DNA from 4 places in the Devosia sp. LjRoot16 genome. Region 2 is predicted to be linked to each of the others. Evidence: predicted binding sites of a transcription regulator. Region 2 holds the regulator's gene; each other region holds the start of a gene.
What was found. Region 2 encodes LexA, which represses DNA repair genes until DNA is damaged. Its sites were predicted from a motif close to TGTTCNNNNTGTGTTCNG; they were not measured.
Positions count from the first base shown of each region.

Region 1: ACSQ23_RS18290 (2'-5' RNA ligase family protein) is a predicted target of LexA. The motif match lies at 1,708-1,725, and genes of this name have one in related genera.
Region 3: ACSQ23_RS19780 (PA0069 family radical SAM protein) is a predicted target of LexA. The motif match lies at 3,685-3,702, and genes of this name have one in related genera.
Region 4: ACSQ23_RS07370 (ImuA family protein) is a predicted target of LexA. The motif match lies at 3,459-3,476, and genes of this name have one in related genera.

Region 1 covers NZ_CAXUPH020000004.1:64,028-71,491, reverse strand. The annotation lists gene radA (DNA repair protein RadA) at 1-722, opposite strand, end outside; gene ACSQ23_RS18290 (2'-5' RNA ligase family protein) at 1,036-1,650, opposite strand; gene ACSQ23_RS18285 (enolase C-terminal domain-like protein) at 1,853-3,067, shown strand; gene ACSQ23_RS18280 (S41 family peptidase) at 3,218-4,210, shown strand; gene ACSQ23_RS18275 (VOC family protein) at 4,207-4,674, opposite strand; gene ACSQ23_RS18270 (SDR family NAD(P)-dependent oxidoreductase) at 4,816-5,586, shown strand; gene ACSQ23_RS18265 (YidB family protein) at 5,631-6,173, opposite strand; gene ACSQ23_RS18260 (GlsB/YeaQ/YmgE family stress response membrane protein) at 6,206-6,460, opposite strand; gene ACSQ23_RS18255 (pirin family protein) at 6,604-7,416, shown strand; gene ACSQ23_RS18250 (AAA family ATPase) at 7,421-7,464, opposite strand, start outside.
Region 2 covers NZ_CAXUPH020000003.1:47,568-55,031, forward strand. The annotation lists gene ACSQ23_RS14625 (alpha/beta fold hydrolase) at 1-613, opposite strand, end outside; gene ACSQ23_RS14630 (alpha/beta hydrolase) at 735-1,502, opposite strand; gene ACSQ23_RS14635 (hypothetical protein) at 1,736-2,623, shown strand; gene ACSQ23_RS14640 (ATP-binding protein) at 2,628-5,408, shown strand; gene lexA (transcriptional repressor LexA) at 5,558-6,280, shown strand; gene ACSQ23_RS14650 (2-dehydro-3-deoxygalactonokinase) at 6,552-7,457, shown strand; gene ACSQ23_RS14655 (2-dehydro-3-deoxy-6-phosphogalactonate aldolase) at 7,461-7,464, shown strand, end outside.
Region 3 covers NZ_CAXUPH020000004.1:368,810-376,273, reverse strand. The annotation lists gene ACSQ23_RS19795 (A/G-specific adenine glycosylase) at 1-1, shown strand, start outside; gene ACSQ23_RS19790 (site-specific DNA-methyltransferase) at 218-1,348, opposite strand; gene ACSQ23_RS19785 (ribonuclease HII) at 1,461-2,132, opposite strand; gene ACSQ23_RS19780 (PA0069 family radical SAM protein) at 2,474-3,619, opposite strand; gene ACSQ23_RS19775 (VOC family protein) at 3,896-4,318, shown strand; gene ACSQ23_RS19770 (DoxX family protein) at 4,385-4,774, opposite strand; gene ACSQ23_RS19765 (LysR family transcriptional regulator) at 4,900-5,757, shown strand; gene glyS (glycine--tRNA ligase subunit beta) at 5,760-7,464, opposite strand, start outside.
Region 4 covers NZ_CAXUPH020000001.1:1,572,334-1,579,797, reverse strand. The annotation lists gene ACSQ23_RS07395 (serine hydrolase) at 1-811, opposite strand, end outside; gene ppa (inorganic diphosphatase) at 891-1,424, opposite strand; gene ACSQ23_RS07385 (hypothetical protein) at 1,632-2,201, shown strand; gene ACSQ23_RS07380 (heavy metal-binding domain-containing protein) at 2,468-2,785, opposite strand; gene ACSQ23_RS07375 (TerB family tellurite resistance protein) at 2,793-3,224, opposite strand; gene ACSQ23_RS07370 (ImuA family protein) at 3,501-4,358, shown strand; gene ACSQ23_RS07365 (Y-family DNA polymerase) at 4,243-5,958, shown strand; gene ACSQ23_RS07360 (error-prone DNA polymerase) at 5,955-7,464, shown strand, end outside.

The DNA.
Region 1 (7,464 bases), on a different contig from region 2:
CCCTCGAAATACAGCACCGCGTCGACCAGGTGTTCGACGACGCGCGGCCCGGCAATCTGCCCATCCTTGGTGACGTGTCCGACCAGCACCACGGCGGCGCCGGATTTCTTGGCGAAGCGGGTCAGCGCCTGCGCCGAGGTGCGCACCTGCGTCACGGTACCCGGGGCGCTCTCGACCCGATCGGTCCACAGCGTCTGGATCGAATCGATGATCACCAGGTCCGGCGGCGGGCCGTTCTGCAGCGTGGCGAGGATGATCTCGACATTGGTTTCAGACGCCAGCAGCACGGGACGATCGCCCAGCTCCAGCCGCTGCGCCCGGAGCCGGATCTGCGCCACCGCTTCTTCGCCGGAGACATAGACGATGCGCCGGCCGCGTTCGGCCAGCGCGGCCGCCGCCTGCAGCAACAGGGTGGATTTGCCGATGCCCGGATCGCCACCGATCAGCACCGCCGAGCCCATGACGAAGCCGCCGCCGGTCACCCGATCGAGCTCGCCGATGCCGGTCTCGACCCGCGCCGCCGTCTCGGTTTCACCGGCCAGCGGCAGCAGCTCGATCGGCCGGCCGCCGGCGATTGCCGATTTCGGCCCGGCGCCGACGCCCGAATCGACGATCTCCTCGACGATGGTGTTCCACTCGCCGCACGCCTCGCACCGCCCCTGCCACTTGGTGGTCAGAGCGCCACAGGCCTGGCAGACATAGGAGGTTTTGGTACGCGCCATGAGATGCCCCGGAGGAGTCGACGACAGGTAGCCGACTATACGGGCAAAGGCAAGAACGAAGAGTGAACAACCAGCGGCCGCAGTCACCGGTCTCGTCTCCCCTTTGCGGGGGAGAATTCCAAGGGGCCCATGGTGGGCCCGACCTTGCCATCTCACCGGCTGTCATCCCAGCGAAAGCTGGGACCCACTTCGTCGCCCGCACCAGCTGAGAGTTGGGTCCCAGCTTTCGCTGGCATGACACGCGGTGGGAGCGGAGGCCCTGTGCCTCCCATCGGCGCCAACGGGGAGATGGGCTGGTGGAGCGTCCGTGCCTTCACCGCCGTGGCCACTCCCCGATCACCTCATACCGTCCCTGCCCATAAAAACTGCGGACCAGCGCGAACCCGTCCACCCGCAATGTCGGCGGCCGCTCCAGCACCACCTCGGGTGCGTGCACCCGGTCGTAGCAGAGCGTCAGGTGGAACGCCTCGCTGGGGGCCGAGCGCACCTCGAAGCCGCGCTCCAGCATGCCCCAGCGCAGCAGCCGGGCCAGCTCCACCAGCGGCGTGTCCGAACCGGGGCGCAGCACCAGCGGCGGCGAGCCCACCTTGCGACGGAAACTGGCGAGCCGGGTGAGGGCAATATCGAACGGCTGAAAGCCGATCGCCTCACCGGTCGCCATCGCCACCGCGAGGTCGCTGCCGCTCAGTTCCTGGTAGAAGCCGACGCCGACCAGCGAGATATGGAGCGTCGTCGCCGGCAACAGCGCCGCCGTGATGCCGTAGAGGCGCCGCTGCTCGTCGACGATCTCCTGCAAGACCGGGCGGATCCCGCCACCGACCAGCACCGCGAAGAAGACCGGGTCGCGCCCCTGTCGTGGCGGCACCCTGATCGACTTGAGCGGCCGCGTGTCCTCAGCGAACATCGACAGCTGTGGCAGATCGGTCATCTCATCGGTCCTCCGGCTTAGGGACACACAAGGAACCAGTGAGGCTGAACGGTAGTCAAGAACAAAAAGAGAACAAATTGCACCGAAGCGGTGCGCTCGACCTTCGCCCAACTTGCCTCCGCCGCCGCTGGTTGCGAAGCTCACCTCCTCGCGACTCCGAACGGCCCGACCAGCGGCCGGAACAAGCAGACATAGGGAAGAGATGACCAAGATCACCGGGATCGAGACGATCCGCACGCGCGCCGACGGCACCTGGCTGTTCGTCAAGGTTCTGACCGATCAGCCCGGCCTCTACGGCATCGGATCGGCCTCCGACCACTACCGCGCCAAGGTGGTAGAGGCGGCGATCGAGAATGTCACGCCCCTGCTGATCGGTCGCGACGTCAGCCGCATCGAGGACATCTGGCAGTCCGTCTATACCCAGAGCTACTGGCGCAACGAGGCCATCGGCAACACTGCCCAAGCCGGCATCGACATGGCGTTGTGGGACATCAAGGGCAAGGAAGCCGGCATGCCGGTCTACCAGTTGCTCGGCGGCAAGACCCGCAGCGCTGTCGCCGCTTACGCCCACGCCCAGGGCGACTCGCTCACCGAGCTCGAGGACGATGTCCGCCGCTACTGGGAGGAGGGCTACACGGTCATCCGCTGCCAGCTGGGCAATTACGGCGGCGGCGGTTTCCTCGATCGCGCCAATGCCCGCGGGCCGAAAGATCACTGGCCGCAGGACAAGGCCTTTGACGACGACGCCTACCTGCAGGCCATCCCCGAGATGTTCGCGCACCTGCGTGACAAGCTCGGCTGGGGACCGAAATTTACCCACGACGTGCACGAGCACCTGGCGCCGACCAATGCCGTGCAGCTGGCCAAGCTCCTCGAGCCCTATCGGCTCTACTTCCTCGAGGATCTGCTCTCGCCCGAACAGGTCGGCTGGTACCGCCAGGTGCGCCAGCAATGCGCCACGCCGCAGGCAATGGGCGAGCTGTTCGTCAACCCGCACGAATATCTGCCGCTGATCACCGAGCGGCTGATCGATTTCGTCCGCGTCCGTATCTCGAAGGGCGGCGGCATCACCCAGGCGCGCAAGATCGCGACGCTGTGCGAATGGTTCGGCGTGCAGACCGCCTGGCAGGAAGGTGGCGACAACGACCCGGTGAACCAGATGGCGGCAATGCATGTCGATCTCGCCTCCACCGCCTTCGGCATCCAGGAGGAGAACCACTTCAAGCCCGAGGAGTACGAACTGTTCCCCGGCCATGCGCTGCTCGAAGGCGGCTACCTCTACGGCAACGAGCAGCCCGGGCTTGGCATCGATATCGACGTGAAGAAGGCCGAAGCGCTGCTCGATCCGGACAAGGCGGCGAAGTCGCATTACATGGCCGAAGACCGCCGCCGCGATGGCGGCATCGTCCGGCCGTAGCGAGGGCCGGCGGGCGGACTCGATTGAGGGAGGCGGACCATCGAAAGCTCCACTGACTGGCAGGCCGACCTCGCTCACCTGGCCGAAGGGATCGTCACCCGGCATCGACAGCCGTTTCATCTCATCTCGCAGGCGGCGTTCGAGGCGAAGGTGGCCGAGCTGTCTGCTCGGCTGCCCTCGCTATCCGATGCCGCGGCGGTCGTTGCCTTGCGCGGTATCGCGGCCAGCATCGGCGACGGCCACACCTTCGTCGCCGCGCCGCCTCGGCCGAAATTTCCGGTCGAGTTCTGCTGGTTCGGTGATCAACTTGCGGTGGTTCGCGCCACGGCTGCCCACCGCACGTTGATCGGCACTCAGCTGGTGGCGATCGGCGAGCAACCGGTGGCGGATGTCCAGGGTCGGTTGCAACAGCTCATTCCGCAGGGCGAGAACGCCGGCTATGTGCTGGCGCAGAGCGTCGAGCTTATGCGGGAGCCCGAGGTGCTCTCGGCTCTGGGCATCCCACCGCGGTTTCGCCTCATCGATACCGCCGGAACCGAGGTGGCTGTCACCCTGGGCCCAGGCGACGAGCCGCTGCTGACCGCCGAGCACGCTCCGCTCTCGATGCAGCGGATGGACGAACAGTTCTGGTTCTCGCATGTAGCCGAACGGGATGCGATCTACGTGCAGTTTCGTTCCTATGGCGGGCTCGAGGCCAATGCCATCAGGCTGTTCGACACCCTCAAGCAACAACCGGCGCGACGGCTCATCGTCGACCTCCGGCGGAACGGTGGCGGTAACTTCCTCGCGGGCCGGCAGTGGCTGCTGCTCCCCATCGAACTGCTGGGGCTGGTCGCTGGCCAACTGTTCGTGCTGGTCGGCCGCCGCACCTTCTCCGCGAGCATGGTCAACGCCATCGATTTCCACCGCGAAACCGAAGCCATCCTCGTCGGCGAGCCGATCGGCGCCCGGCCATTCGGCTACCAGGAGAACGGCTGGTTCACGCTGCCCGGCTCCGGGCTGCGGGTCTCGGCCGCGACCCGGCTCTACCGCTTCGGTCCGGAGGACGCCGACAGCTTTCATCCGGACCAGCAGATCGATACCAGCTATGCCGACTTCGTCGCCGGCCGCGATCCGGTACTCGAGTGGGCGCTCGGCGCCTAGAGGTCCGGCATGCCGCTGAACACCTCGAGGATCACCCCGATATCGGGGGCGCTGTCGAGATAGTGCACCGCGATGCCGGTGAAGGTGCCGCTGAGGGTGGATTGCCCGCCACGCGCCGCCTGGTCGGCCAGCGTCTGCCGGAAGTCCGGCGTCTGTACCGCGACATGGTGGACGCCGCCGACCCCGCCGCGCTGGGCGAGAAACTTGCCGAACATGTCGTTCTCGTCTCTCGGCTCGATCAGCTCCCACATCACATCGCCGATCATCGTCATGGCGATGCGCGAGCGCCACTCGGCCGGTTTGCCGTCGACCAGGACATTCTCGGCGTTCTCCGGCCCGATCTCCATAAACTCCCACGGCCCGATGCCATACTGCTCCTCATAGGCACGGACCGCCGCCTCGAGGTTGGGCACCACGATGCCCAGCTGCATCGTCTTGGTGAAGGTTGGCTGCTTTGCCGGCATATTCGGGCTCCTGTATTCAACAAAAGTGTTGATCAACAGTATTGTTGAATACGAGTGAGCATCCTCTGTCAAGCCGGTGGGTTGGTCGACCTCGCGACTGCCGCTAGGGTGCCCGCCCACGTGAACACCAGGGAGTACGGGATGCGGTTCGAGGGCCAAGCGATTTATGTCACTGGGGCAGGGCACGGCATCGGCCGCGCCACTGCGCTGCGCCTCGCCGCCGAAGGTGGCTCGATTGCGGTCTCCGATATCGATGGCCCCGCGGCGGAGGCCGTCGCCGCCGAGATCGCCGCGACGGGCGCGCGGGCCTTCGCTAGCACGTGCGACGTCACCAGCCGTGACGCCGTCGATGCCTCCATCGCCGATACAGTCGGTCGTTTCGGTAGGCTCAACGTTCTCGTCAACACCGCCGGTGGCGATTGGAACGAGCCGGCGCTCGGCGAAATTCCCGATGAGCTGTTCGACCGCAAGATCGACGTCAACCTCACCGGCGTTTTCCGCTGCGTCCGCGCCGCCCTGCCGGCGCTGATCGCGGCCGGACCGGGCAGCAACGTTGTCAGCATCGGCTCGATCAATGGCAACTGGGCCTTTGGTGGCTACGCCTATTCAGCGGCGAAGGCCGGGCTCGAAATCCTCACCAAGAATTTTGCGGCCCGTTACGGCAGCCAAGGCGTCCGCTTCAACCTGATCAGCCCCGGCACCATCCGCACCCGCAACTGGACGGTGCGTGAAGACGATGGCGGCAAGCGTGCCCGCAAATATCCGCTCGGCCGCCTCGGCGAACCGGAGGACATCGCCGCCGCGGTGGCGTTTCTTGCCTCGGCCGATGCCGCATGGATCACCGGCATCAACCTCCCCGTCGAAGGCGGCATCATGACCGGCGGCCTGCACGACCTGATCATGGAGGGCTGATCGGTCGCGGCCGGTGTGTGGGGCGCCTGCCGCGACCGATGACGTTACGCCGTTCCGGTCAACCGGTCGCGGATCTCGGTGTCGGATTGCGGAATGTTGCCACCCGGGGTCAGCCGGTCAACCGACTCGGGAATTGCAGTGGCGAGACGCTTCAACAGTTCCTCGCGTGACAGGCCGGTGCGCTGCGACAGCTCGGCCAGGTTCTCTGCGCCCACCGCCTGCTCGACCTGCGCGGGCGACAGGCCCTTGGTAGGAACGCCTACAGTGACCCAGGAATCGGCAGTTTCCGCTTGGCCCGAGTTGCGGAAGCTGTCCATCAGGTCGCCGAGCCCGCCGGTGAGCACGTTGCCGTTCCCGCTGCCAGCGGGCCGGCTCGCGTCTGGGCCATTGCCGCCACCACCGAACAGGTCGCCGAGGCTGCCCAGAATGCTCGAAAGCCCATCCTGGGCCGGAGCTCCGTCGGGGCCGGTGCTCGATCGGTTCTGAAAGCCCTTCAGCGCTTCGGCAATCTTGTCACGGTTCTGGTAGCCCGCCACGGCAAGCAACCCGAGCAGGGCGACCATTGAAGGCATTGCGTTCTTGGCCATGTGACTGGTCCTTTCAGGGATGGATTGGGTCGTCAGGTGCGACGGCGCATGAATGCGCCCCAGGCGAACAGCACGATCACGGCACCGACGACGGCGCCGATCAGCCCGGCACCTTCGCCGGGCGCGTACAAACCAAGGGCCTGCCCGAGGAAGGAAGCGACGAACGCGCCCACGATGCCGAGCACCGCTGTCATCACAAAGCCCGACGGTCCGCCGCTGTTGGGCAGGATGAGTTTTGCCACGATGCCGGCGACAAGACCGATGATAATGGTCCACAGAATGTCCATAGGCGAAGTCCCCTAAGCCCTCGCGCAAATGCGCGGAGGTCTCGGACAACGCCCAGTTGCTGACAGTGTTCCGGTCGTGGGGAGATTCGGGTCGAGATCACCAGTGCACCGGCAAGCCAGGTGCTAGCGACAGGAGGGGGATGGTGTTGCTGAAGGCCGGACGCAGCAAGGTGACGCGCGACTCGGGCGGTTTCGTCATCCGCCTCAACATGCCCGGCTGGATCTTCCCGCGTCCCACCGATCATGGGCACGGCGCGTTGGCGCTGGTGGTCGAGTCGTTCCTCGCGCCGGGCCGTCTCGTTGCCCTGCATCAGCACCGCAACGACGAGATCATCTCGTGGGTCCCTGACGGCGTGATGCGCCACCACGATGACGTCAGCGGCGACCTGGTCACCGACCCCGGCCACCTGCTGGTGATGAATGCCGGCCGCAGCTTCTGGCACTCTGAGCGGACGCTGCCGACCGACCCGCCCTTGCGCATGCTGCAGATCATGGTGCGTCCACATAGCATCGACCTCGAGCCGAACATCCAGCACGGGCCGCTTCCAGCCTGGATGCCGAACGTCTGGCGGCACCTGTTCGGACCCGAAGGCAGCAGCGCTCCCTTCTTCGTGCGCAACACCATCGACTTCTTCGATATCCGGCTCACTGTCGGTGCTCGTGTCACGCTGCCGGATATCCCCGGCCGTGACGTCTATTTCTACGTGTTCACCGGCGACATCGAAGCCGGCGGCCAGAGCTTTGGCGAAGCCGAGCAGGGCCTGTTGCTCGCCGGCGAGACGCTGGAGATCGAGGCAAAGACTGCCGCGGTGGTCGTGGCCTTCCTCATCGATCCCACCGCGCAACTGGTCCGCCAGGGGACCATCGGCGATAGCCCAAAGATTCCGCCGCCCTCACGTGCACGGTTGCTGCTCTGGCTTCTCGGCGTGCTGCAATGGTTCCGGCGGCGAACGTGATCCATCACCGGAGCCCGACGAACTCATCTATCTCACCGCGGTTGCCAA
Region 2 (7,464 bases):
GGTCGGTCTCCGAGAACGCCTTGATGCAGTAGTGGCTGGCCGGCATGCCCGCTGCCATGCCCTGGCGCCAGAAGCTGTCGCGGACGCCCTGGCTGATCTTCGCGCCGGGTCGGTTGTAGCCGTAGAACGGCATCGACAGGTCGATGAAGAATTGCGACCGGTCCGCTTGCACCCCGGCGCGGATGCCATCGAACACCTCGATCGGCAGCCCGGTCGGATTGGCGGCAGTCTTCAGCATCAGCGGCGGCACCGCACCGATCAGCACAGCTGCGGCGACACGCGCCGTGCCATGCCGGCCGATATAGCGAGCCACCTCACCACCGCCGGTCGAATGGCCGACATGAATGGCATCGGCAAGCCCGAGATGGCTGACCAGAGCCGCGAGGTCGTCGGCATAGTTGTCCATATCGTTGCCGCCGAGGGGCTGGCTCGATCGGCCATGTCCGCGCCGGTCATGCGCGATCACCCGGTAGCCGCGCTCGGCGAAATAGAACATCTGGTCCTCGAACGCGTCGGCGCTCAACGGCCAGCCATGCGAGAAGACGATCGGCTGTCCGGTTCCCCAGTCGTTGAAGTAGATCTCGGTGCCGTCCTTGGTGGTGAAGTGGGCCATGGGCAATCTCCTGGGTAAGGGAAAGACGCGTGCCGCCACGCGAGGGGCATGGGAGGGCGGGCGGCACGCGAGGGCCACGAGCGCAGGATTTGGGGCGTCTGCACTCGCGGGAGAGCGTGGGCTACTGCGCCGACACCGCCTTGGCGGCGTCCATGATCAGCTTCGCGGTGTCCTCGGCATGGGCAATGAACGCCAGGTGCCCGCCGCTGACCGTCACCACGGTTGCCTTGGCGCGGCCGGCCATCTGCTTTTGCGCCTCGGGCGGGATCACGTGATCGGCATCGGCCAACTGGTACCAGGACGGCTTGTCCTTCCAGGCGGCAACGGTGAGCGGCGTGCTGGCGCCCTGCAGCGAGATCGGCACCTGCGAGTCACGCAGGAATTCGGCGTCGGCCTGCGGCAGCGCATCGGCGAAACCGGGAACATACGCAGCCTCGTTGAAGAACACGAAGCCATCCTCGCCGATATCGAACGGCGGCGGATGGTTCGGATCCTGCGGGATCAGGCCGAACGGCGATTCCCCGACATCCGGCACGAAAGCCTCGACATAGACGAGACCCGCCACCTTCTCGTGGTCACCCGCCTCGGTGATCACCGCGCCGCCATACGAGTGGCCGACGAGAATGACCGGGCCATCCATGCGGTCCAGCACCCGATCGGTGGCAGCGACGTCTGCCTCGATCGAGGTCAGCGGGTTCTGCACCATGCGGACGTTATAGCCCTCCTTCTTCAGGATCTCGTAGATCGGCCGCCAGCCCGAGCCATCGGCCCAGGCGCCATGGACCATCACGACATTCTTGATCTCGGCGGCGAGTGCCTGCGGCATGGCCGCGAGCAGCATCGGCAGCGCTGTCGCGAGGCTGAGCGCGATCATCTTTGTTGAAAGCATTGGATCTCTCCTTGGTGAGACCGAGTTCTGTCTCGGTGGTCCAAAGCTGATCCGGCGCCGGTCATGCTGCCAGTTAATCGCTGTGAAGTATCGTAACGGCGCGCCGAGCGATTCATGCTTCTTAGCAACTCTTCACACGCCGCGGGTTGGCCGACTCGCTAGGGTCTCTGCTGGGGCATGCTGCCGTCAGCCGCGACAGCATTGTCTCCGCAACCGATCCGGAGGCAGCGCCGATGACGATTTCAGCGGCCGACACGCACACCGAAATGGCCATGCAGTGGTGCGCCACCTTCACCGAGGCGGACTATCCGCGCTGCCGACAAATCGCCTACGACATGGTCGAGCAGGCGACGCGCGAGCGGCTCGACGAACCGATCTTCGCCTACAAATCGATCGCCCAGTCGCTGCACTTTCTCGGCGAACATGCCGAGGCGAAACGGGTGGCGGAACGCGTCCGACGCGAGGCCAAGGGGTTCATCCCCTGCACCTCTGTGCACCCCTACGTTTCGATGGGCATCGTCCTCGCCCGCATCGCGTGTCTCACCGGCGACGGCCAGGAGGCGGTCGAGATCGCTGCCGACACCCTGGCGCGATCACGCCGCGACAACCTCATCGCCAACTGTCACGCCATTGCGCTGGCCTGTGCCCCCATCGCCATCTGGACCGATGACGAACAGGCCGCCCGCTCCTATGCGTTCGAGCTGATGGAGGAAGCTGGCGGCGACGGGCTCAACTACTGGCGCAACTGGGGCCGCCGCCTGCTCCGCGCCATCGATCTCCGCTTCAATCCCCACGAGGTCAACGAGGAGCCGCTCGAGGTCGACAGCCTCGATGCGATCGAAGCCGACCACCTGGCAACGGTGGACGGCCGCGCCATTTCCGAACTGGCGCTGCGGCGTGTCGCCGAAGGCACCGTCGGCTGGACCAAACCCGAGGTGCTGCGCACCCAGGCAAGCACGGCCATCTGGTTCGACCCAGCGGCCGCCCGGCGCCTTCTTGCAGAGGCCCGCGCTACCGCCCTCGAGCAAGGCGCAATCGCCTGGGTGAAGCGCATCGACGAGACGGCGGCGCAGCACGGCGGCCGTTTCCCGCCCCCGCACCACCCTACCCTCGGCCCCTGACCCGATGAATGGCCCGCCAAATGAACTGAAGCTGCGCTCGCCGGATGCCGCCGGGGCGTCCGAAGACCAGTTACTGCATTTTGGTGGCTTCAGCGTCGACGCCTCCCGCCACCTGCTGTTCGAGGACGACAAGCCGGTGCGTCTGGGCAGCCGCGCCATGGCCATTCTTCTGGCACTGCTGGAGCGACCCGGCGCCCTCGTAACCAAGGAGGAGCTGGTCCGGGTGGCGTGGCCCGAGACCTTCGTCGAGGAGGTGAACCTGCGCGTGCACCTCGCCGCCATTCGACGTGCGCTGCGCGATTCCTCCACCAGGCCGGTTTACATCGCCAACGTTTCGGGCCGCGGCTATCGCTTTATCGCGCCGGTCGGCGGCAGAACGCCGGTTGCTCGCGCTGCCGACGGCCCACCCGCAACACTGCCAGGTAGCCTGGTCCAGTTGATCGGCCGTGACGAGGCGCTGCGCGCCGTTGCCGACATGGTCACGGCGCGCCGGCTGGTGAGCGTCGTGGGCCCGGGCGGCATCGGCAAGAGTTCGCTCGCTGCCGTGGCGGCGCAGCGGCTGGCCGGTCGCTTCGCCGACGGGGGCGCCTATGTCGACCTCTCCACGCTGACCGGCGGTCGCAGGGTCGAGCCGGAGTTGCTGCGGGCGCTCGCAGCGGGCAGCGGGGACCGGCCGGTGGATGTTCACAAACTGCTGCTGATCGACAGTTGTGACGCGCTGATCGAGGACGCCGCCGTCGCGATCGAAGCCGTGCTGCGCCTGCTGCCGCGCCTCCACGTCCTCGCCACCAGCAGCGAGCCGCTGCGAGCTGCCGGAGAGCACGTCTATCGCCTGGCGCCGCTCGACCTGCCGGAACGCGACGATATCGGGCTGGACGAGGCCATGACCCACGCCGCGGTGCGCATGCTGATCGAGCGCGTCCAGGCCGGCAACGAAACCCTGCGCGGCAGCGACCGCGACGTCCGGCACCTCGTGGCCATCAGCCGCAAACTCGACGGCTTGCCGCTCGCCATCGATATGGCCGCCGCTCGTATCCAGGTGTTCGGGCTGCAGGAAGTGCGCACCCAACTCGAGCGCGGTATCGAGTTTCTGTCCGATGGCCGCCGCACCGTTGCGCCGCGCCACCGTTCGATGCGCGGGCTCTATGAGCTCAACCATGGCACGCTTTCCGGCGACGAACGCATCGTGTTGCGGCGGCTGTCGATCTTCGCCGGCGCGTTCGACCTGGCTGATGCCTCTGCCGTGACCACCGACGGCGACCTCGATGATCGCCGCCTCATCGCCGCGCTGGGAGGCCTCGTGGCAAAGTCGCAGGTGCTCACCGCTCGGGGTGGACATGCAGTGCGATACCGTCTCTCCCGCCCCTTGCGCGCCTACGCCGCCGAACGGCTCGCCGCGTCGGAGGATTTGCCTCGGACGGCACGGCGTCATGCCGACCTCGCCCTGTCGCATGTCATCAATGCCCTCGAGGCCTGGCAGAAGCTGTCACGGGCCGAGTGGCTGGAACGGCATGGCGACCTGGTCGAGGAGGTCCGCGAGGCACTCGACCGGTGCCTTTCGCCGCATGGCGACCTAGACGCTGGCGCCCTCCTCGCGGCCCATGCGAGCCCCCTGCTGCTGCGGGGTGGCCACTATGATGAGATGCGGAGCCGCGCCGTGACAGCTCTACGGGCCGGAGCGCTTCTGCCAGCCAACCTGCGGTTCCGGCTGCATCTGCAACTGGCGACGCTGACGGAAGATCGCGCCGGTCCGCTGCGCATCGAAGGCCGGCACTTGCTCGAGGCGGCCCGCCTTGGCCGCACCATGGCCGCCGCATGGGCCGATGCAGAACTTCTGCTGGTCCGCTCGGCCCTGGCGCTGCGCACCGGTCACCTCCGGCACGCCGCCGGGCTGTCGCAGGCGGCTCTTGCCTATGCCCGCGCTGCCGGACGTCGCGATCTGGCGCAAACCGCGGACCGGTTGCAGGCGGAGGCGCTCCACTATGCCGGCGACCATGCCGCCTCGGCCCGCCTCGCCAACGCCATGATCGGTGGACCCGACTGGCAATTGCCGGCGCCGCTCGCCATTCTGACCTCCCCGCCGAGGGGGGCCCTGCGCGTCGTGGAGGCGCGCCGGCTGTGGCTGCTGGGCAAGCCCGACCAATCCCGCCACCTGCTGTTCGAGGCGCTGAACTTCGCCGCCGAGCAAGGTCCCTGGGCCCTCTGCGAAGCGATTGGCCTCGGCGCCTGCCCTTTGCTGCTGTGGTACGGCGAGGATGACCGAGCCGTTGGCTGCATCACGCAACTGGGGCGCGCGGCCGAGCATGCCGGGCTGCCGCTCTGGACCTCATGGGCCGATCTCTACCGCAAGGTGATGATCCACATCGCCGTCCGCGAAGGCCGTCGCAGCGAAAGCGCCATCCTGTTGCAGCCGGCGAGCTTCCTGCAGGCCGAGACCTGGGTGACGCTCACCGGCTCGCTGCGCGGGCTGAAGCTCTCCCCCGAACGCAGCAGCGGCTGGTGCCGACCCGAGATCCTGCGGGCCTTCGCCCTCGCGAGGGTCGCTGACGGCGATATCGAGGCCGGCACGCGGCTGCTGCAGGAGGCCATCGATCTCGCTCGAACCCAGGGAGCGCTCGCCTGGGAACTGAGGGCCGCCATGAGCCTCGCACGCCTGTGGTCGAGGGACCGGCGGACTGCCGCCTACGAGCTCCTTGCGGGCACTCTCCACGCCTTCACCGAAGGCAAGGCTACCTCGGATCTCCTCGCCGCCACGGCCCTCCTCCGCCGCCTCGCCAATGGGTGAGAGCAGCGGCGTTCCTAGGCCCGACACCTGCTCATTCCGCTCGCTGCGCCCCCAATCGTAACGCAATATTCACCGCTCGATTGCAGAACATAACTGGAACACGTATAACACGTTCAGTCTTTGTTCCGATTCTGCTCACGGAGCCGCCCATGCTTACGCGCAAGCAACACGAACTGCTGATGTTCATCCACGAGCGGATGAAAGAGTCCGGCATCCCACCCTCGTTCGACGAGATGAAGGACGCGCTCGACCTGAGAAGCAAGTCCGGCATCCATCGATTGATCACCGCGCTGGAAGAGCGTGGCTTCATCCGGCGTTTGCCCAATCGGGCCCGCGCGCTCGAGGTGATCAAGCTGCCGGATTCGATGAACCCCTCGCTCGGTGGTCGCAAGGCCCGCTTCGAGCCCTCGGTCATCGAGGGTAACCTCGGCAAGGTGTCGGCGCCTCCGGCCCGCCCCTCGGCACCGGTGGTCAATGCCGACTCCTATCGGGCGGTGACGATCCCGGTAATGGGCCGCATCGCGGCAGGCACGCCGATCGAAGCGATCCAGACCCACAGCCACTCCATCATGGTGCCGCCTGAAATGCTGGGGCCTGGTGAGCACTATGCACTGGAAGTCCGCGGCGACTCGATGATCGACGCCGGCATCTTCGATGGCGACACCGTGCTGATCAAGAAGCAGGACGCCGCTTCGACTGGCGAGATCGTGGTCGCCCTAGTCGATGACGAGGAAGCGACGCTGAAGCGGCTTCGCCGCCGCGGCAACTCCGTTGCGCTCGAAGCGGCCAACCCGGCCTACGAGACCCGCATCTTCCCGCCTGACCGGGTGAAGGTGCAGGGCCGGCTGGTGGGCCTGCTGCGCAAATACTGACGTATTGACCCCACCGCCAATCGGGTCCCTGGGCCGGCAGCCTTGCCGGCCCTTTTTCTTATGAAACCGAACCTCCCCGCCGATATTTGCACTAGGGCCGGGCCGGCAAAGACGTTACGGTCCGCGCCGCCAAGGGAGGCTTCGGGCATCCTCGGGCAGCGCCGCCATGCAAATGGCCGTCGCGATCGTACCAGGAGAGTGGACAACCTTCCCGATCGCGCTTTAGCGGCATGGCGGTGCGCAGCAAACGTGCAGCGCCAGGGAGAAGGTTTTGGCAGCAGAGGTCGAATGGGTCGCCGTTGATTGGGGCACTTCCAATCTGCGCGCATGGGGCATCGACGCCGCCGGCGAGATCGCCTTCGCGCGCTCGTCGCCGGATGGCATGGGTCGCCTCAGCCGCGAACAATACCCCGATGTGCTGACCTCGCTGCTCAGCGGTGTCGCCGAGGATGTCGAAGACGTGCTGATCTGCGGCATGGCCGGTGCCCGCCAGGGCTGGATCGAGGCCCCCTATCTCGACGCGCCGGCCGAGCTTGGTCGCCTCGTTCAAGGCGCGGTGGCGCCCGACATGCCCGGTCCGCTCAACCCCCGCATTCTTCCCGGCGTCTGCCTGCGTGATGTCGGCGCCGAGGACGTGATGCGCGGCGAGGAAACCCAGTTGCTGGGCCTGTCATCGTTGCTCCCGGGCTTCTCCGGTCTGGCGGTGATGCCCGGCACCCACAGCAAATGGGCGCTGCTTTCTGGCACCAGGCTCGAGCGCTTCTCGAGCGCCATGACCGGCGAGATTTTCGAACTGCTGCGCACCCACTCGGTACTGCGTCACTCGCTGGGTGGCGAACTCGAAGGCGAAGATCGGGAGCGCGGCTTCGAAGCCGGCCTCGATCAGGGGCTGGAACGTCCCGAACGGCTGACTGCGACGCTGTTCAAGGTTCGCGCCGGCTCGCTCCTCTCAGGACGCAGCGCACCATGGTGCGCCGGGTTCCTCTCGGGTCTGCTCATCGGCGCTGAAATCGGCGGCCAGCGCGATTGGATCGGCGAAGCCGAGATCCCCTTGGTCGGCAGCGTCGGCCTTTGCGGGCTCTACCAGATGGCCTTCGCCCGGCTGGGCGCCAGCACCCGCATTATCGATGCAACCGACGCCACCCTCGCCGGCCTCAAGGCTGCAAGACAGGCATAGACCATGA
Region 3 (7,464 bases), on a different contig from region 2:
AGGGGAGCCTCGGCAGTCCAACCCACTCGATGTCATCCCTGCGAAAGCAGGGACCCAACTCTCAGCTGGCGCAGGCGGTGGGATGGGTCCCTGCTTTCGCAGGGATGACACCCTGTGGGTTGGTGAGTTTGGCTCACAAGATCATCCCCACAAACGAAAGCCGCCGGCTCTTTCGAGCCGGCGGCGAGCGCAGCCTGAGTTGAATTGGAGGTCAGATTCAGGCCGAAAGTCGTTCCATCTGGGCGCGCACCTGGCTGCGCAGATCGTCGATAGGGGCAAGCCGGCTGCCCTGCCGCGCATGCCAGAAGGTCCAGCCGTTGCAGGCCTCTGCCCCCTGCACCAGCGCGCCGACCCGGTGGATCGAACCCATATGGCCGCCCGAGACCAGCGAGCCATCGGCGCGCACCAGTGCGCTCCAGCGCTGGCGATCATCGTAGAGCTCGGTGCCCGGGGCGATCAGCCCCATTTCGACCAGCGAACCGAAGGCCACGCGCGGTGCGGCGCGCTTCGATACTGCCGTCTCGATGGTGGCGGCGTTGAGCGGGCGGATCGAGGCGATGCGCTTCAGCGCGCCGGCGATATAGGTGTCCTCGCGTTCGATGCCGATGAAGTGGCGGCCGAGTTTCTTGGCCACCGCGCCGGTGGTGCCGGTGCCGAAGAACGGATCGAGCACCACGTCGCCGGGTTTGGTCGTCGCGCTGATCACCCGGTAGAGCAGGGCTTCCGGCTTCTGCGTCGGGTGCAGCTTTTCGTCGTCGTCGTCCTTCAGGCGCTCGGCCCCGGTGCAGATCGGGAACAGCCAGTCCGAGCGCATCTGCACGTCGTCATTGGCCTGCTTCATCTGCTCGTAGTTGAAGGTGACGCGACTGTCGCGATCCTTGGCGGCCCAGATCAGCGTCTCGTGCGCGTTGGTGAACCGGGTGCCGCGGAAGTTGGGCATCGGGTTGGCCTTGCGCCAGATCACGTCGTTGAGGAGCCAGTAGTCGAGATCCTGCAACGCCGCACCGACGCGGAAGATGTTGTGGTACGAGCCGATCACCCAGATGGCGCCATCCGGTTTCAGGATGCGCCGCGCGGCCTTCAGCCAGGCGCGTGTGAAGATGTCGTAATGGGCGAAGCTGTCGAACTTGTCCCAATCGTCGTCGACGCCGGCAACGCGCGACTGGTCCGGCCGGGTCAGGCCCTGGTCCAGCTGCAGGTTGTAAGGCGGGTCTGCGAATACGAGGTCAACCGAGCCGGCCGGCAAGGCATTCATGTGCTTGATGCAATCGCCCACAAGGATGGTGTCGATGGGGAGCAGGCTCCCCTCCGCATTGGCGGAAGCCGCCATACGCGCGGTACGCAACATAACTCGAACCCTGACGCAGTACTAACGGGATCGGTTGTAAGGCGTTAGGGTTAAAGGGGATTTAAGCTTCGCGGTTAGCGAGAGGTTAAGGCGCGGATACGTGTCGTCCGCCTCAGGCGGCGATCGTCTTCATCCGCTGCGCCTGGATGCAGGGGGCGAAATCCATGCGGTGGTGGCGGCCCGGACCGTGCGCGGTGAGGGCTTCGAGGTGCTGCGGCGCCGCATAGCCCTTGTGGCTCGAGAAGCCGAATTGCGGTTCTTCGAAGTCCATGATCAGGCACATCCGGTCGCGGGTCACCTTGGCGACGATCGACGCCGCGGCGATCGATACCGAGCGCCCGTCGCCGCCGACGATCGCCTCGCCGGGGCAGGGCAGGTCCTTGGGCAGCTTGTTGCCGTCGACCAGGATGTGGTCGGCCTTCACCTGCAGTCCCAGCACCGCCTTGCGCATCGCCCAGAGCGAGGCCTGCAGGATGTTGAGCTGTGCGATGATCGTCGGCGGCGCCACCACGATCGAAACGATGGCCGACGCCATGATCTTCTCGTACAGCGCTTCGCGCTGCGCGGCGGTCAACACCTTGGAGTCGTTGAGACCTTCCGGCACCTTGCGATGGTTGAGGATCACCGCCGAAACCACCACCGGTCCGGCCAGCGGGCCGCGCCCGACCTCATCGACGCCACAGACGAATTTCGCCCCGCGCTTGATGGCGGCACGCTCGAACTTGAGCGTCGGCTTGCTGATGATGACGGGCGAATCGGAGGGCATGTCCTCAAGCATCGCCATGCACGCCTGCGGGGCAAGTGGCATCTGTGTTACCAGCTTCTCGTTCCTCTCGCTCGGCGTCGTACGCCTCGAGATTGGCGAAACCGCGGTGGACGTCGGGCGCATCCTTGCGCGTGCTTCACGTCCCCCTCTCTGGCGAAAACTAAGGACTTAGCTGCGCTAAGCCCAAGTTTTCGCTTTCTCCCCCGCCAAGGGGGAGATGGTCGGTGGCCTCCATCCGCATTGGAGCAGCAGTCGGGACTCTCCCCCTTGGCGGGGGAGAAAGCAAAATCTTAGGTTTAGCCGTTTGGCTAAGCCTTAGATTTTGCCAGAGAGGGGGTCCTGGGAGCCACGGATCCCGCTCAGAACAACGTCATCTGTCCGTCGTCCACCGTCGGCGGCGTGAACAGATCGGTGCGCAGCGGCGCGATCGGCCGGTCGAGCTTGTAGCGTGCCTTGGCGAGGTCGACGCGCTGGCGCAGCAGGGTCGCGTATGGACCCTCGCCGACGAAACGCGTGCCGAAATTCGGGTCGTTGTCCTTGCCGCCACGCGTGTCGCGCACGAGGCTCATCACGTGGCTCACCCGGTCGGGGAAATGCCGCAGCAGCCACTCGCGAAAAATGTCGCGCACTTCCCCCGGCAGCCGCAGCAGGATGGCATTGGCGCCCACCGCGCCCTGCGCCGCCGCGGCGTCGAGGATCCGTTCGAGCTCCATGTCGTTGATCGCCGGGATCATCGGCGCCGCCATCACCGTGGTCGGAATGCCCGCTTCCGACAGCAGCCGCACTGCCTCAAGGCGCTTTTCCGGCGTCGAGGCCCGCGGCTCCATCTTGCGCGACAGGATGTGGTCCATGCTGGTGATCGACAGCGCCACGCGCACCAGGTTCTGCTCGGCGAGCGGCTTCAGGATATCGAGGTCGCGCACCACCAGCGCCGATTTCGTGGTGATGGTCACCGGGTGTTTGGTCTCGAGCAGCAATTCGAGGATGCCGCGGGTCAGCTTATGCTGCCGCTCCGCCGGCTGGTACGGGTCGGTATTGGTGCCCATGGCGATGGGCTTGGGCTTATAGCGCTTGTCGGCCAGCTCGCGCCGCAGCAGCTCGACGGCGTTGGCCTTCACATAGATGTCGCGCTCGAACTCCAGCCCCGCCGAGTGCCCGAGATAGGCGTGGGTCGGGCGGGCGAAGCAATAAGAGCACCCATGCTCGCAGCCGCGATAGGCGTTGATCGAGCGATCAAAGCCGATATCCGGGCTTTCGTTGCGGGTGATGATCGATTTGGCGCGCTCGACATGCTCGATGGTTTCGAACGGCTTCAAATCCTCGACCTGTCCCCAACCGTCGTCGAACTCTTCGCGGCTCTGCCTATCGAAGCGACTGCCCTTGTTGGTCTGCGCGCCACGGCCACGATTGAGCGCCGGGTCGACGTAACGCCGCGCGATCAGGTCCGCATCGCGGGTGCCGTTCAACCGCTCCAGTTGCTCGAAGTTAGGGGCGCTGACCCGCATGTCCGTTCTCCAAACCCTTAAGCGACTCGCCACGGGTAACGTTCCATTAGGAATAGCATCCCAATGAGAACAGAACAAGAACAAACCGGTGGAGAGAGAGCGCCGCGGCATTGACCCGATGGCGCCGGCTGCTAGCTTAGATGGGTCAGAAAAGGAGAGGCAGGTGCGGTTAGCCCTGTCCCGCTTCGGCGGTCCTGGCCTTCGCTTCGGCGACCGAGTCCCATGGCCTTGAACGCTGCTCCATCGGGGAGCGGCGCAGTGAAAGGTCTTGGCCAAATGAAGCCTGCAGTTTCCGTCATTACCCTCGGCACCACCGACCTCGCCCGCTCGCGGCGCTTTTACAGCGAAGGGTTCGGGTGGACGCCAGCCTATGAGAGCGATGTGATCGTCTTCTACCAGCTCAACGGCATGGTGCTCGGTACCTTCCTGACCGCTGAGCTGGAGGCGGACATGAACCGCACCGGGCTGCGGACGCCGGGTGCCTTCGCCTTAGCCCACAACGTCGCCACTGCGGGCGAAGTGGCGCCGCTGATCGCGCAATTGGCGGCGGCCGGTGGCAGGGTCATCCGTCCGGCCGACGCCCCGCCGCATGGCGGGCTACGCGGCTATGTCACCGACCCCGACGACCATGCCTGGGAAGTCGCATGGAATCCGGGTTTTTCCATGGATGACGCGGGCAACGTGACGTTCGGGTTGTAACCCCGCCACCCCCGGGAGAAATCTGCAGAGGGCCGCGCCGTATCGCGGCCCTTGAGCGGGTGCGGCTCAGCCCCCGAACAGGCCCCAGCGGCCCCAGGCGATGAACACCGCGAGCGCCAGCAGAACCAGGTTCATCGGCAGCGATTTGGCGGTCTCGCCGCGCCGGGCGTGAAAGCCGATCGCCAGGATCTGCACCAGCACCAGCGCGACGGCAGCAAGCGTCGTGAGCCAGGGCAGGATGCCGGTCAGCATCGGCAGGATCAGGCCGATGGCGCCGAGCACCTCGGCCCAGCCGACGAAGCGCGTGAGCCGCGGGTACTCGGCGGGCCAAGCCATCATCTTGGTGAGGTCGGCGATTGGGCGGATCGCCTTCATGCCTCCCGCCATCAGGTAGAGCAGTGCGAGAACAACCTGAGCAGTCCACAGCCAGAAATTGAGGGAAGTGAGGAAATCCATGCGCCGAGCCCAACCTTCGTGGATGGCCCCATGCCATCGCAAGACCCGGAACGTAGTGAGCGACGATTTATCCCACAATCACAGTTCAGCTGGAAACATCGTGCAGGAATCTGCATAATGCGCCGATGGTACTCGAAGGAATCGATGTCTTCGTCCGCGTGGTGCAGGCCGGCAGCTTTGCTGCAGCGGCCCGGCTCCTCGGCATGCCCACGACCACGGTTTCGGCGCGCATCGCCCGGCTCGAGGAGCGCTTGGGTGTCACGCTGATCCAGCGCTCGACCCGGCGTATGCATGTGACCGAGGCGGGCGCAGCCTATTTTGGCCACTGCATCGAAGCGCTCAACGCGCTGGAGGCGGGAGAGAGCCAACTGGCGGCGGCCGGCACCGAGCCCACCGGGCTGCTGCGGATCACCGCGTCCGCCGACGTCGCCAACACAGTGCTCCCTTCCCTCTGCGCTGAGTTTCTGGCCGCCTACCCGAAGGCCGATATCGAGCTTATCGTCACCAGTCGTATCGTCGATCTTATCGCCGAAGGTGTTGACCTCGCGCTCCGCGTCGGCCCGATGCAGGACTCGACACTGGTGAGCCGCCGCCTCGCATCGGCGGTCCTCGGCCTGTGGGCCAGCCCCGCCTATCTTGATCGTCGCGGCCGCCCCGCTTCGCCCGACGAGCTCGCCGGCCACGACATCATCCGATTTTCGCGCATCACGCAGGGCTTTCGGCTGATCGCCGGCAACCACAGTTTTGCGCTTCCCGAGGGTCGGCTCAAAGCCGACGACATGCAGACCGTTCGCAGCCTGGTGCTGCGAGGCTTGGGGATCGGGCCGTTGCCCGACTTCACCCGGCTGACGCCGGAGCTATCGCTCGAGCGCGTTCTGCCCGAGTACAGCACCGAGCCCGGCAACGTGTACTTCGTCTACCCGGCGCAACGCTTTGTCACCGCGAACGTCCGCGCCTTCATGGACCTGGCGAAGGACTGCTAACCCTAGCCCGCGACCTTCGAGAAATCCGCCACCTGCCGCATGGTGTCACGCAGCTTGCTGAGGAGGCTCAGCCGGTTGGTCCGGATCGCCGCATCCGGATCGTTGACCAGCACCGCTTCGAAGAACTTGTCGACCGGCTGGCGCAGCGTGCCGAGTGCGGTGATGGCGCCCTGGTAGTCATTGGCGGCGACCTTGGCAGCGACGGCCACATCGACAGAGGCGATGGCCTCGGCCAGCGCCGCTTCCTCACTGAGCGACAGCAGCGCCGGGTCGACCGGCGCGGCAAAACCCTTGCCGTCCTTTTTCTCCTCGGCGGCGAGGATGTTGGCGGCGCGCTTGTAGCCGGCGAGGAGGTTCTTGCCATCCTCGGAACCGAGCAGCTTCGACAGCGCCTCGACCCGCTCGGTGATCTCCAGCATGTCGTTGCTGTCCTTGCCGATCACCGCATCGACCAGGTCGTGGCGGGCGCCGGCATCGCGCAGCGTCACCTTCAGCCGGTCGTGGAAGAAGCTCAGCAGGTCCTGCTCGACCTCGAGCGGGAAGCGCAGGTTGTTGTCGGTGACGATGCGGATGACGCCCAGCGCCGCGCGCCGCAGCGCAAACGGGTCGCGCGAGCCGGTGGGTTTCTCATCGATCGACCAGAAACCCTTCAGCGTATCGAGCTTGTCGGCCAGCGCCACGGCGATGGCGACCGGTTCGCCCGGCACCAGGTCGGTGGGGCCGAGCGGCTTGTAGTGGTCGGCGATCGCATTGGCGATGGCCATCGGCTCGCCCTGCGCCAGCGCATAATAGCGGCCCATGATGCCCTGCAGCTCGGGGAACTCGCCGACCATGCCGGTGGTGAGGTCGGCCTTCGCCAGCATGGCGGCGCGCTTCGCCAGGTCGGGGTTGGCCCCGACCTTGGGCGCGATCTCGCCGCTGAGCTTCACCAGCCGTTCGACGCGCTGGAACTGCGTCCCGAGCTTGGCGTGGAACACGCTCTCCTCGAGCTTGGGCAGGCCATGCTCGAGCGGCAGCGCCAGGTCGGTCTGGTAGAAGAACCGCGCGTCCGACAGGCGGGCGCGGATGACCCGCTCGTTGCCGGCGACGATGGTCTTGCCGCCGTCGGCCGCGACCTGGTTCGAGGTGATGATGAAGAACGGCGCCAGCTTGCCCGAGCTGTCGCGCAGGCAGAAGCACTTCTGGTTGGCGCGGATGGTGGCGATGATCACTTCCTCGGGCACTTCGAGGAAGGCCGGATCGAACGACCCCATCATCACCACCGGCCATTCGACGAGGCCGGCGACTTCTTCGAGCAGGCCTTCGTCATGGATGACGTTGAGCCCCTGCGCGAAGGCGAGGTTGTCCGCGTCGGCCTTGATGATTTCCTTGCGCCGGTCGATGTCGAGAACGACCTTGGCCTTTTCCAGCGCCTGCACGTAATCGTCGAAGCGCTTCACCCGGATCGCGTCGGGCGCGAGAAAGCGGTGGCCGAAGGTGGTCTGGCCGGAAGCAACAGTGTTCGACTTGAACGGGATGACCACCGGCTCGTCATTGTCGGTGCCGAACGTCGCGGTGATAGCGCGCAGCGGCCGCACCCAGGTCAGCCCGCCATTGCCCCACTGCATGGATTTCGGCCAGTCGAAGCCGGTGATCACCTTGGGTAAGAGGGTCGCGAGAATGTCGGTCGCCTCGGCGCCTTTCTTCTCGATATGCGCGACGTAGAAC
Region 4 (7,464 bases), on a different contig from region 2:
CCGCCCCGCTTGCCGCGGCAATGAACTTGCTGACATCGGCAACAGTTGAACGCAGCGCCCCGGCGCCGGCGAACACCTCGAGGTCCCAGTTGCTCACCGGGTTGCGCGCCGCGTCGTGGCCATGCGCCAGCCGTTGCTCGAGCTCGGGTGTGGTGGTCAGCGCCGTCTCGGTCATCCCCAGCGGGGTAAAGATCCGCTCGTCGAGCAGGCTCGCATAGCTTTTGCCGGTGACCTGCTCGACGGCCTGCGCCACCAGCGCCAGGCCGATATTGGAGTACTCGAACTCCGCGCCGATATCGCGCGGCAGCTGGTAGCTCTGAAGGAACTGATAGAGCGGGGCAGCCCCATAGCCGGCATAGGGGTTGGCCGGATTGGCCGCGCCGAGCCCCGGCGGCACCGAGGGCAGACCCGATGAATGCGTTACCAGGTCGAACGTGGTGATCTGCTTGCCGCCGCGTTCAGGCAGCACGATGCCCTGAGGCAGGTAATTCACGATCGGCGCATCGAGGTCGATTTTGCCGGCCAGCACCTGCTCGGCGAGCAGCACATTGGTGAACAGCTTAGTGACCGAACCGATCTCGAACACCGTGTGCTCGTCGACGGCCCCGACGTCACCGAGCGCCGGATGACCGTAGGAGACGTAGCGCGGCGCGCCGTTCTCGATCACCGCGACGGCGATGCCGACATTCTGCTCGGCCGTATCGATCCGCTCGACCAGAATCTGTTCGATCGCCGCGCCGGTCGGGCTTTGCGCCAGCGCACCGGCAGTCGACAACAGGGCGGCGGCGAGTGCGGTCAGTACGGCTTTCATCCGGTCCTCCAAGGTGAGCCCCCGATATGGGACTCACAATTGGAGAGACAAGCATTGCGCCAGGATTACCCGACTGAGCTTACTTCTCGGCCTTGGCGCGCTCGATCGATTCGAGGATCACCTGGCGGGCGTCGTCGACACCGCCGAGCTTTTCGATCTTGGCCCACTTGCCCGGCTCGAGATCCTTATAGTGGGTGAAAAAGTGCTTCACCCGCTCGAGCTGGATCGGCTGCATGTCGGTGATGTCGTTGATCCCGTCATACATCTTGGTGAGCTTGGATACCGGCACGGCGAGGATCTTCTCGTCCTTGCCGCCATCGTCTTCCATGAACAAGACGCCGAACGGCCGGCAGCGCACCACCGCGCCCGGCACCAGCGGCCGCGAGTTCATCACGATCACATCGAGCGGGTCGCCGTCACCGCACAGGGTGTGCGGCACGAAGCCGTAATTGCCCGGATAGCGCATCGGCGTATAGAGGAAACGATCGACGAACAGGGCGCCCGAGGCCTTGTCTATCTCGTACTTGATCGGCTCGCCGCCCAGCGGCACCTCGATGATGACGTTGAGGTCGTCGGGGGGATTCTTGCCGATCGGGATCGCGTCGATGTTCATTGGGTCTGCCTTAGGGTCCTGAGCGTTTCCAGGAAAAGTTGCAGACTTTTCCGGTTCGGAAGCGCGACAAACGAAAACTAAGAGACGGTCGGCGCTTCATGAAGCGGTGACCGTTTCGATTTCGCCGGGTTGTGGCCTATCCGGGGCCATGATTGCAAGGCATACGAATGCGCGGGTGGCATGCAGCCTTAAGGAGGATTTGCCGTGATGGGACGGTTTTTCGCCAGTGCGCTTTATGTCGCCGTCGGGCTTTTGCTCGCCGCACCCGCCGTCGCACAGCAGATCGAATCGAGCGAGACCAACCTCGACCTCAACATCGATTGCACGGTGATGCAGTCTGACGATTTCGGTTCCACCTGGGCCTGCACCGGGCTCAAGGGCATGCCGGTGATGGTTTCCGAGAGTGACCTCCGGATGGCCGTCTCCTACGGCCTCAACTCGACCACCGAGAAAGCGGCCAAGCAGCGGCTGCAGCCGCCCAACCGGCTGGGCGACAAGATCGAGTGGCGCGTTTCCAACGCCGATGGTTACTGGAAGCCGTTTGCCTCGATCCTCCGCTTCTTCACCAAGGGCGAGGAGGGCAAGCCCGACGGCGAGGTGCTGGTGGTGACCAGGATCAGCCCCGGCGCCACCTGCCACATCGCCTATGTCGATGCGCTGGCCAACTCAGACGCCGAAGCCTTGGCGCGCCAGGCCGCCGACAGCAAGGCGAAGGATTTCGACTGCGAGACGGATGAGCCGGAATATGTCGGCAAGTTCGAGGCCTGGACGCGCTGAGCGTTCCACACCACGGAGTCACCCCGGCGAAGGCCGGGGCCCATCCTGAGATGTTCCGATCCAGCGCTAAGGCGACAGCACCAGACGGCGCCCCAAGCTCGGTGTCATCCCTGCGAAAGCAGGGACCCAACTCGCCGCAGCGCAAGTGGATAGGTGGGTCCCAGCTTTCGCTGGGATGACAGCCGGTGGGTGGGGCACGACCGTGACTTGGCGCATATGCGCTTTCGCGGGGATGACCACCGCGGATGAGGATTAGGTGCGCGCCCCTACAGCCGCACCGCCGTGCCGGACACCGAGACCATCAGCATCGAGCCGGCCTGCCCGACCACTTCGTAATCGATATCGACCCCCACCACCGCGTCGGCCCCGAGCCGTTGCGCCTCGGCCCTGAGTTCGTCGAACGCGGTGTTGCGGGCGTCGCGCAGCGCCCCTTCATAGGCCCCGGCCCGGCCACCGACGATGTCGCGAATCCCGGCAAACAGATCCTTGAAGATATTGGCGCCGACGATCACCTCGCCGGTGACGATGCCGAGGTAATCGCGTATCGGCCGGCCCTCGAGCGTCGGCGTGGTCGAGATGATGATCATCGCGTCAGGCCCGCGCCATCTGGTTGCGCAGCACCGTGCGGTCGCGCGACGATACCCCGATCAGCTCGGCGATACGCCACACCATATTGTCCTCGAGCTCGTGGTTGCGCTTATCGGCGAACACCACCTGCCACATCATCCGGATGATCTCGACCTTCTCGCCCTCATCCAGCGAGCTCAGCGCCGAGGTGAAACGGTAGAAATCCACCGACTCCTGGTCGCGCTTGGTCGCCTCGACGATCAACTTGCTGACCTCGGTCTCGTTGAGCCCGTAATAATCCATCAGCGTCCCCGCGAGCGCCTGCCGCTCGGGATCGCTGATCTGCCCGTCGATGGCGGCGAGATGCACCAGCAAGGCGGCGACCGCCAGTTTGGGCTCCATGCTGAGCACAGTGGCATCGGGTCTCTGGAAGATGGAGCGCAACGCATCGAACATTGGGAGGAGTCCTTCGGATACTGGAGTGTTTCACCGTTTCAAGGAAACGCCGAAACGCTCCAGCTCTTATTTTGTCGCGCTTTCGAACCGGAAAAGTCTGCAACTTTTCCTGAAAGCGCTCAGGAGGAACATAGGCAGTCCCGCCCGATCGCGAAAGTGCCCGCTTGCCGCAGCGCAAGGATGTGACCGCAGCGTGCGCTGGACTCTTCTGCTTGACTCCTCACCGGACTCTGGTGTTCCCTGTTTGTTCTAATTACTGACAACAGGGAGGCTCAGATGCCGGGCCTCGCACGCCACGATCTCGATGCCTTACGACTGAAAATTGCTGCCCTGGAAAAGCGCCCGCTGCTGGCCGAAGGCGCGGCGCTGCTAGCTGAGCGGCTGGGGCAAGCTGCCAATGATAGAGGCGAGAATGCCGATCCGCTCGAGCTGCTCGCTGCTCCCAATGGGCTGCTGCACGAGGTGTTTGCCGATGAGCAGCGCCAGAGCGGCGCGGCGCTCGGCTTCACTTTCGGGCTCGCCCGGCAGCTGCTGACCTCGCAGCGACAGGCGGTGCTCTATCTGCAGCTCATGGGAGAAGGCCAGGAGCTCGGGCTGCCCTATGGCGCCGGGCTCGTGCAGTTCGGCATCGATCCGGCACGGCTGGTGATCGGCCGGATCGACAGCATGACCGAGCTGCTCTGGGCTATGGAAGAAGCCATTGCCTGCCGGGCGGTTGCCGGGGTCATCGCCGATCTCGCCAGCCACCCCAAGGCGCTGGATTTCACCGTATCGCGCCGGCTGAGCCTCCGCGCCGCCGCCGCCGGGACCTCGGCTTTCCTCGTGCGCTATGGCCGGGGCCGCGAGGCGAGCGCCGCCAAGCTCCGCTGGCGCATCTCCCCAGCGATGAGCGGGGAGCTGCCGTTCGACCCGCGCGCTCCCGGAATTCCCCGCTTCCAGGTCGAAATCGAAAAAGGCCGGCTCGGCGACAAGACGCAGCGCGCCGAAGGCAAGACCATGCTTGTGGACTGGACAGAAAATGGCTTCGTTTCAGTCGAACCCAAACGCCGCACCGGAGCTGCTGTTCACCGAACGGCGCCGCCATCTCGCCCTGTCGCTGCCCCGCTGGGCCACCGACTGTCTCAAGCGGGCTGACCCGGCGCTCGCCCAATCGTTGCGCCCGCTGGCCCTGTGGGAAAAGCAGAAGGGCGCCATGCGGCTCGCCGCGGTGGATGCGGCTGCGGCGAAAGCCAACCTGATCTCCGGGCAGAACCTCTCGGATGCACGGGCGCTGGTGCCGGAACTGGAAGTGCGCGAGATCGACCGGGCTTACCTTGAGCAGGTGTTCGCCGATTTTGCCGATTGGCATTCCAACGCCAGCCCGATCGTCGCCGTGCACACGGCAGCGGCCCCCTATGGTGACCTGGTGCTCGACATCACCGGGGTGGCCCACCTGTTCGGCGGCGAACAGAAAATGCTCGAGGTGCTGGTCAACCGACTGCGCATTCTCGGTTTTACCGTCTCCGGCGCTATCGCCGATACGGTTGGGGCGGCCTGGGCCCTGGCGCATTTCTCCGCCGGCAGCATCGTCCCCAAAGGCGAGACCGAAGCGGCGCTCGACAGCCTGCCGATCGTCGGCTTGCGGCTCGAAGAGGCGCAGGTTGCCGGGCTCAACCAGATGGGGCTCAAGACCATCGGCCAGCTCTATGGCCGGGATCGGCGGGCGCTGCAGGCCCGCTTCGGCGAAACGCTGATTTTGCGGCTCGACCAGGCGCTGGGCCGGATCGAAGAGCGGATCACCCCACGCCTGCCGATCGCCGAATATTATGCCGAGCGCCGTTTCGCCGAACCCATCGGCTACATGGACGACGTGCTGATGACGGCGCGCGACCTCGCCATCCAGCTCGGCCTGCGGCTCGAAGCCGAGGGCCTTGGGGCCCAGACCTTTCACCTCTTGCTCTATCGGGTCGACCACAAGGTGATGAACCTCACCATCAATGCCGGCCGGGCGACCCGCGACCCCAACCATATCGCCCAGCTGTTCGTGCACCGCTCCGAACGGCTCGAAGGCGAATATGACGCCGGGTTCGGTATCGACATGATCCGGCTGGCGGCCAGCTCGCTGTCCGAAGTGCAGAGCACTCAGCTTGGGGCGTTCGAGGTGCAGGATGGGGCACAGGATCTCGACCGGCTCTATGATCGGATGACCAGCCGGCTCGGCCCGCTGGCGCTCACCCGCTCGAAATTCGTCAACACCCACATCCCCGAGCGGGCCACCAAGCTCGAGCCGGTGATCGCCCAGACCGAGGATGATCCTCAGGCGCTGCCCGATCCGGAACTTCGGCGGCCGCTCCGCTTACTGCCCAATCCGGAACCGATCAACGTGATGGCGGAGGTGCCGCATGGCCCGCCGATGCGGATCATCTGGCGGCGGATCGCTTACCGTATCCTCAAGGCCTCGGGGCCGGAGCGGATCGAAGCCGAGTGGTGGCGCTCGGGCAAAAACCTCGAGGTGCTGGAAGGGCCAGAGCGTGGCAGCAAGCGGCGCGACCCGCGCGACGACCCCAAAACCGAAACGCAGAAGCCCAGGGAGCCGGAGCATGTTTCTGCCCTCGCGGCGTTCGATCCGCTGACCACGGTGCGCGACTATTACATCATCGAGGATGATGGCGGCCGGCGCTTCTGGATTTTCCGCATCGGGCTCTATGGCGCCGCCGAAGCGCCGCGCTGGTTCCTGCACGGGTTCTTCGCATGAGCCGACCCAGCTATGCCGAACTGATGGTGACGTCGAACTTCTCGTTTCTGCGAAGCGGCTCGCACCCCGAGGAACTGGTCTCGGCAGCGATCGCGCTGGGGATGAGCGGCGTCGGCATCTGCGATCGCAACAGCTTTGCCGGCGTGGTGCGCGGCTACGTGGCGCATCGCGACCTCAAAGATAAAGCGCCGGATTTTCGCTATGTCGTCGGGGTCCGGCTGTGCTTTGCCGACGATACCCCCGACATCATCGCCTACCCCTCGGATCGCGAAGCCTATGGCCGGCTCTGCCGCATGCTGAGCCGCGGCAACCTCCGCGAGGAAAGCGAAAAGGGCAAATGCGTGCTCAGCTTCGCCGACCTCGCGGATTTCATCGAGGGCCAGCTGCTGATCCTCCACTGCGACGAGACGCGCTGGGAACATTCCGGCGCCGTGCTCGAACGCCTCGCCAAGCTCAGCCCGGGCAATGTCTGGCTGGCTGCGGCCGTGACCTTCAAGGGCACCGACCGCAGCAGGCTCAACCGGCTGGCCGCGATGGCGGCGGCGGCCGGCGTGCCGCTGCTGGCGGTCAATGACGTGCTCTACCACGAGCCCAACCGCAAGATCGTCCAGGACGTCGTGACCTGCATCCGCGAGCACCTGACGCTGGAAACCGCCGGCCGCCGGCTGCAGCAGAACGCCGAGCGGCACCTGAAGCCGGCAAGCGAGATGGCCCGGCTGTTCGCCGAACATCCCGATGCAATCGCCGAGACGCAGGTGCTGCTGGATCGCATCGGCTTCAGCCTCGACCAGCTCAAATACAACTATCCGACCGAAACCATCGGCAATGGCGAGACGGCGCAGGAGACGCTGGAGCGGCTGACTTGGGTAGGGGCGCATAACCGCTATCCCGATGGGATCCCCGACGACATCAAGCGCAGCCTTTGGAGCGAGCTCTGCCTTATCGCCTACAAGGGCTATGCCTCCTACTTCCTCACCGTCGAGGATGTGGTGCGCTACGCCCGGCATGAGCTGAAAATCCTCTGCCAGGGGCGCGGCTCGGCCGCCAATTCGGCGGTCTGCTACTGCCTGGGCGTGACCGAGGTCGACCCCACCAAGGTCACCCTGGTGTTCGGCCGCTTCCTCAGCACCGAGCGCGACGAGCCGCCCGATATCGACGTCGATTTCGAGCATGAGCGGCGCGAAGAGGTGATGCAGTATGTCTACCACAAATATGGTGGTGAGCGGACCGGGCTGACCGCGACGGTCATCTCCTATCGCTCGAAGAGCGCCATCCGTGAAACCGCCAAGGTGTTCGGGATTTCCGACGACACCATCGGGGCGCTCAACCAGCTGCATTGGGGCTGGGGCAATGCCGCCGATCTGAAGGGCATCAAGATGCTGGGGCTCGATCCCGACGATCCGACCCTGACGCAGATGTTCAACGTGGTGCCGGTGTTGAAATCCTTCCCCCGCCACCTCAGCCAGCATGTCGGTGGCTTCGTCATCACCCGCGATTCGCTCGAAA